Pueribacillus theae: one gene and its partner. The protein of the gene in region 2 binds, or shares a complex with, the protein of the main gene of each other region. Links are inferred from orthologs where the notes say so. Each region holds a gene or a part of one and is shown on either strand. Other genes may lie near its edges.

Region 1 (3,131 bases), on a different replicon or contig from region 2:
AGTATTGGCAAGTGGAGAACAAATTGGCGACAGAAAGCCGCTTGCGAAAATTGTTTCTTGGGGCATCGCAGGTGTTGACCCTACAATTATGGGAATTGGCCCAGCTCCGGCTTCGCGTATGGCTCTTGAACGCGCAGGGCTTACCTTGAGCGATATTGACTTCGTTGAAGTGAATGAGGCATTTGCGGCACAATATATTGCTGTCGAAAAAGAACTGGGCCTTGATCGAAGCAAAACAAATGTCAACGGAGGAGCAATTGCGCTCGGACATCCGGTTGGCGCAAGTGGTGCGAGAGTCCTCCTAACAGTGGCTTATGAATTAAGAAGACAAGGAAAGCGCTATGGCCTTGCAAGCCTTTGCATCGGCGGAGGTCAAGGGATTGCAATGATTATTGAGAATGTGAATCTTTAATTCAATGGTAAAAAGCTAAGGGAAAGTCCCCTTAGCTTTTTTAAAAGATAAGAAAGTATAAATTTGCTCTTTCGCAAATTTATACCAATCCGGCTTCTGACCCCTGACTTCCTAAGAAAGACGCGTCAGCGTTTTTCTTATGGTTAGATCCGATGTTTTTCAAATTTCTCCTCTTTCGTCCATTCACGCAATAATTGCAATTCCTGTGGGGAAAGGGGGGTTGATGAGGCTGCTTCTATATTCGTTTTTAGCTGTGAAAGTTTGCTCGCTCCAGGGATAACTGTGGCTACAGTAGGACTTGCTAACGGAAAGCGGAGTGCGACTTCTGTGATTGAACGGTTTTCGAGTGTGCCTAGCTTTTTAATAAGATTCTGGGTTTCAGATCCATCGTTTAGAAAGCCGTCACTCGGGATTTTTTTTGCAGCATGTCCAGTTAACGCTCCTTTTGCGAGCGGGCCTCTTCCAATGACACTTACATTGTTTTCCTGTAAAAGAGGAAATAGTTCTTCGCATCTTCTATCTAACAAGCTATAAGGCATCATGACGCTTTCAATATTCGATAATGATATGTATTTTTTTATCACATTCGGCCGAATGGAGGAGATGCCGTAATATCTGATCAATCCTTCTTCTTTTAATTCCTCAAATGCTTCGATTGTTTCTTCAATCGGATCTTCGATTGTTCCGCCGTGCAGCTGATACAGGTCAATATAGTCAGTCTTTAATCGCATTAAACTTTTTTTCACCGCTTTTTTAATATAGTCCTTCGACGGATCCCACTTCCATCCATCTTTTCCTTCTTCCCAACGGTTGCCAACTTTTGTCGCTAAAATGACTTTATCCCGTTGCCCTTTAACCGCTTCACCGATCCATTCTTCATTTTTCCCGAATAAATACAAGTCAGCAGTATCAATAAAATTTACACCTTGTTCCATAGCATAATGAATCATCTCAATTGCATTATCTTTTGTTTGAAATGACATCGCGCCTAGCCCGATTTCGCTGACAAACAATTCGGATGAGCCCAATTGTCTTTTGTTAAACATGTAATGATTACCCCCTTCCTTCTTAACTATAACAAAAAGGTTACTTTGGCTTCGACTGGGACGTAATCCATTCTTCAACGGTTTGGAATTGTTTCATATATTTTTTTAATACATATTTTATTTGCCACGCTTTTCCGACTAACGTTACCCCATTTGTTTTGATATAAACTTTCACGCACATAACCTCCAAGATTTAATGTTAACGTTACGTTTTCCAGCTATGTTAAACTTTATGTAAAACGTATAGGAATAGTACAAGGAGTGGGAGTTTTGGATCATCTATATGAAAAAACGGTTAGCTCGGAAAAGATATACAAAGGTCGAATCATTGATGTTTCCGTAGAAAAAGTGGCGCTTCCTAATGGCGCGGAAGGGATGCGGGAAATTGTCCGGCATCCGGGAGCAGTTGCTGTCATTGCAAAAACTAAGGAAGGAAAGTATGTATTCGTAAGGCAATTTCGTAAAGCGTTAAACCGCACAATTGTTGAGATTCCTGCTGGAAAATTAGAAAAAAATGAAATTCCTGCAGACACCGCGAAACGGGAATTGTATGAAGAAACAGGCTATCAATGCGATGAACTGGAGCATCTCATCTCCTTTTACACTTCACCCGGCTTTGCCGATGAGCTTATCCACATTTATTTGGCTTCTGAACTGACGCTCGGCGACCAGCATACGGACGAAGACGAATTTCTCGACGTACTTGAGCTAACAATAGAAGAAGCACAGCAAATGGTTTTGACCCAAGAAATCTATGATGCGAAAACCGCATATGCTGTTTTATATTTACAAAAAATGAGTGATAAATAGATGAATCATTATTTTGCTGATTTGCACATCCATATCGGCCGGACTTCTACTGGAAGGCCGGTAAAAATTACAGGTGCCAAGTCATTGACACTCGAAAACATCATCCATGCATCCGCTAACATGAAAGGAATGGATATTGTAGGAATCATTGACTGCCATGTGCCTGAGGTGATTGACGAGCTTGAATGCCTGATTCAGAAAAATGTATGCGCTGAACATCCGGAAGGCGGCATCAATTTTGGTAAAGTCACCTTATTTTTAGGATCTGAAATTGAAATTTATGATGATAATTGCAAAGGGCCTATTCATGTTCTAGTCTTTTTACCCACTATCGAAAAAATGAAACGTTTTAGCACCTGGCTCACGACTCGAATGACAAATCTAAATTTAAGTTCACAGCGTTTATATGAAAAAGGGAAAAAGCTTCAAGAAGTTATTCGCCAGTTGGATGGCCTTTTTATACCTGCCCATGTGTTTACGCCTTTCAAAAGCCTTTATGGAAAAGGGATTGTAAAGACGCTTCGGGAAGTATTTGACCCCGGCAAAATCGATGCAGTTGAATTAGGTTTAAGTTCAAATACAGAGATGGCCGACCAAATCAAAGAACTTCACCGTTATCCATTTCTTACAAACTCCGATGCCCATTCTTTGCAAAAAATTGCGAGGGAATATCAAAAAATTTTTATGAAACAACCAACATTCGAAGAATTTAAACGTGCATTGCAAATGGAGGATGGAAGGGGAATTGAATGCAATTACGGTTTGGATCCTAAATTGGGGAAATATTATCGGACGACGTGCCAGAAGTGTTTTGCCAAAAAAGAAGAGGGTGCTCTTCAATGTCCAGTATGCGGACACAACAA
Region 2 (3,287 bases):
ATTTGATTGCATGATCATTTTCGGGTGTAAAATACAATCGTAATCGCCTTCGCTTGATAATCGCTGATTTGTTAATCCAACTAAAAGTTGTTTTACAGTGTAGGTTTTATTTTTATAAAAAATCCGAATAAAATCAGGCCGTATCGCCAACATAAATTGTTCTTCTTGTCCAACCGAACGATAGGGAACAAATCTCATTCGGGCTGACCACGGATGACTGCTGTCTTCAAACGGATCCCCTGACAATAAACGCTCTGGATCGAACGGTAAATTTACATGCGATTGCTCCATTACCATAACAGGCACTTTTGTCAGTGGATCTGTTAGATGATTCCCGCTGTCAATAAGCCCTTTCAAGCGAAAAATTTCATCTTCAATATGCACTTCTACATCCGCAATTTGGTCATATGTCATTGTGCGGTATTCAATATTTGTGAATCGATTGCGGGAAAAAATCCAAAGAAGCGGAAAACCGATAATGACAAACAGCCAGCTAATTGGATCTCCAAAACTGCTAACGTTCATTTCCGCTATTGCGTTTAGCAGTTGGGAGTCTGTTTGAAGGAAAAAACGTACTGCAATTAACCCCCCGCCAATCATAAAAGCAACAAAATAAAACATCGCCACATTTTGGAAAAAATAAGAAAAGCGTTTAAATTGAAAAGCGATAAACACGATAAACATTGAAAAAACAAATTTAACTGCAGGATGATAGAAAAATTGAGCGCAGGGCGTAAAAATAATCAGAACATATAGCGATGCAATGGCAGAACTAATAAGGATCCGTTTTTTCTTTATGTCTCTCTTAAGCAAAATACCCGTCAATGTTAATAAAAGATAATCCGTACAAAAATTCAAAAACCAAATGACATCCAAATAAACAGCCATTTGAAATTCATTCCAATCATATTCTTTGTGTACTAGTATATAAAGATTCTATTGCTAAGTCTGTCAATTTATGACGAGAACCTCCAAGTTATTTTGATCAAAACACACTAATTTTGTCACGTAAAAATAAAGCTTATTTCTGTGCAAAGCAACGACTCATGATCAAAAAAAAAACACAACAAATGAATGTCGTGTCTTGTGAAAATCTATTTCATTTAAAATCGCTTTGTAAGGAACGCCTATTGATTGAATATCCCGCCTATCTTCTTCTCCGATTTCTATTTCTTAAAAATGTTGGGATATCAAGCGTTTCGCCTGTTTCTTGATAGTTGCTTCCGAACCTTCTATCTTCAGTTTGTTCTTTCTCTTCTTTTGGGGATTGCTGAGCAGCTGGTGATTTCGGTTGAAGCTTAGGGCGGCTATCCGGTTGTTTTTGTCTCATATCTTTCTCATCAAACCCTGTAGCTATAACAGTTACAAGGATTTCTTCTTTAAGGTTTTCATTTATAACAGAACCAAAAATCATATTGACATCTTGATCCGAAGCTGAAGAGACAATATCAGCCGCTTCGTTGACTTCATATAGACTGAGGTTAGAGCCGCCGCTAATGTTCATTAATACACCTTTTGCCCCATCAATGGATGTTTCAAGAAGCGGGCTTGAGATAGCCTTCTTAGCGGCATCTGCAGCACGGTTCTCACCTGTTGCAATACCAATTCCCATTAATGCTGTACCCTTTTCCGTCATAATCGTCTTCACGTCGGCAAAGTCTAGATTAATTAATCCGGGAACCGCAATTAAATCTGAAATGCCTTGGACACCTTGGCGAAGAACATTGTCGGCTTCGCGGAATGCCTCAAGCATCGGTGTGTTTTTGTCAACAATTTCCAACAGCCTGTCATTCGGGATAACGATAAGCGTATCTACTTTTTCTTTAAACACGCTAATGCCGTTAACCGCTTGATTTAAACGTTTTCTTCCTTCAAATGTAAAAGGCTTTGTTACGACTCCGACTGTTAACGCCCCAATTTCCTTTGCAATCTCTGCAATGACCGGTGCGGCACCAGTTCCTGTACCGCCTCCCATACCAGCGGTAACAAATACCATATCCGCGCCGTTTAGCGCTTCTGCAATTTGCTCTTTACTTTCTTCTGCAGCCTTTTTTCCGATCTCGGGATTGGCGCCTGCACCAAGTCCTCTTGTTAATTTTGTTCCAATTTGAAGCTTTGTTTCCGCCAACGATAGATTTAAAGCTTGGGCGTCGGTATTAACAGCAATGAAATCTACGCCTTGGACACCATGTTCAATCATACGGTTTACTGCATTGCTTCCCCCGCCGCCGACGCCAATTACTTTAATTCTTGCTAATTGATGAACATCCATATCGAATTCTAACATGTTAGATCCTCCTAAGTTTTGAAAATCATACAAGGCCAATGCTTAGTCAAAAAAAGAGCCAAACCAGCTTTTTACTTTCGTTCCTATGCCGGGAACATGTTCTTCCCGCTTTTTCTTCTGTTCAGCTGGTTTCTTTTTTGTTTTCACACTATTTTCACTGCTTATTGCTGCGGCCACTTCTCTTCCTTGGACTTTTATATTTCGGTAAGTAAACTGGATTAAACCAACGCCAGTTGTATATTGCGGTTCTCTAACGCCAAGATAGTCAGGAGAAGCAAGCCTAACATTGTTTTGGAGAATATGGTGGGATAATTCAAGGATTCCCGGCAATGCAGCAACTCCACCTGTTAAAACATATCCGCCGGGAAGGTTTGTATACCCCATCCGTGCTATTTCCTCATCGGCCAATTCCATGATCTCAGAAGCCCTTGCTTCAATGATATGAGAAATTTCAAATTGGTTAAATTCCTCTTCAACCGAGCTGCCAATTCTAGTAACCTTAAAGACTTCTTCTTCAGATGACAGATCAATAAAAGCATGGCCGTGTTTTAATTTGATTCTTTCAGCTTCTTCCATATTAATTCGAAGCCCGACGGAAATATCTTTCGTAATATGTTCCCCGCCTATTGGAATGACATTTGTTTTTTGTAAACTTCCATCTTCAAAAACAGAGATTGTCGTACAACCTCCTCCAATATCAATCAATGCCACTCCCAAATCTTTCTCGTCTTTTGAAAGGGCTATTGATCCTGCGGCAATTGGTTGTAAACAAATATCGGCAATGATTAATCCAGCCCTTTCTACACACCTCAGCAAATTATGTAAAATGGTTTTCGAGCCGGTAATAAGTGTGCCTTCCATCTCAAGCCGAACGCCAATCATCCCTCTAGGATCATTAATCTCATCTAGTCCATCAACGATAAATTGTTTAGGGATCACATCGATAATTTCTCTTTCTGGAGGAATGGACACTACCTCTGCGGCATCAATGACGCGCATA

What was found.
Region 1: the proteins of ftsZ (region 2) and mciZ are in contact, whole or in part, in a crystal structure (PDB 4U39), measured with the Bacillus subtilis proteins. The link is inferred for Pueribacillus theae from one-to-one orthologs.

Annotation. Positions count from the first base shown.
Region 1 is NZ_QCZG01000002.1:48,064-51,194, reverse strand. What follows is about bases 67-2,865. They hold mciZ (Z-ring formation inhibitor MciZ), read right to left. Parts: upstream 1,634-2,865; coding sequence 1,499-1,633; downstream 67-1,498. Other genes in these bases: DCC39_RS01605 (endonuclease Q family protein), read left to right, coding at 2,269-2,865; DCC39_RS19240 (NUDIX domain-containing protein), read left to right, coding at 1,729-2,268; DCC39_RS01615 (aldo/keto reductase), read right to left, coding at 556-1,458; DCC39_RS01620 (acetyl-CoA C-acetyltransferase), read left to right, coding at 67-412. In the rest of the region: more of DCC39_RS01620, read left to right, coding at 1-66; more of DCC39_RS01605, read left to right, coding at 2,866-3,131. UniProt on the Bacillus subtilis protein: Blocks Z-ring formation in the mother cell during sporulation by inhibiting the polymerization of FtsZ. Binds to the minus end of FtsZ and functions as a filament-capping protein. At high concentrations, is capable of both capping and sequestration of FtsZ.
Region 2 is NZ_QCZG01000001.1:101,250-104,536, reverse strand. Bases 218-3,172 are described here. They hold ftsZ (cell division protein FtsZ), read right to left. Parts: upstream 2,288-3,172; coding sequence 1,148-2,287; downstream 218-1,147. Other genes in these bases: ftsA (cell division protein FtsA), read right to left, coding at 2,330-3,172; spoIIGA (sigma-E processing peptidase SpoIIGA), read right to left, coding at 218-888. Also shown: more of spoIIGA, read right to left, coding at 1-217; more of ftsA, read right to left, coding at 3,173-3,287. UniProt on the Bacillus subtilis protein: Essential cell division protein that forms a contractile ring structure (Z ring) at the future cell division site. The regulation of the ring assembly controls the timing and the location of cell division.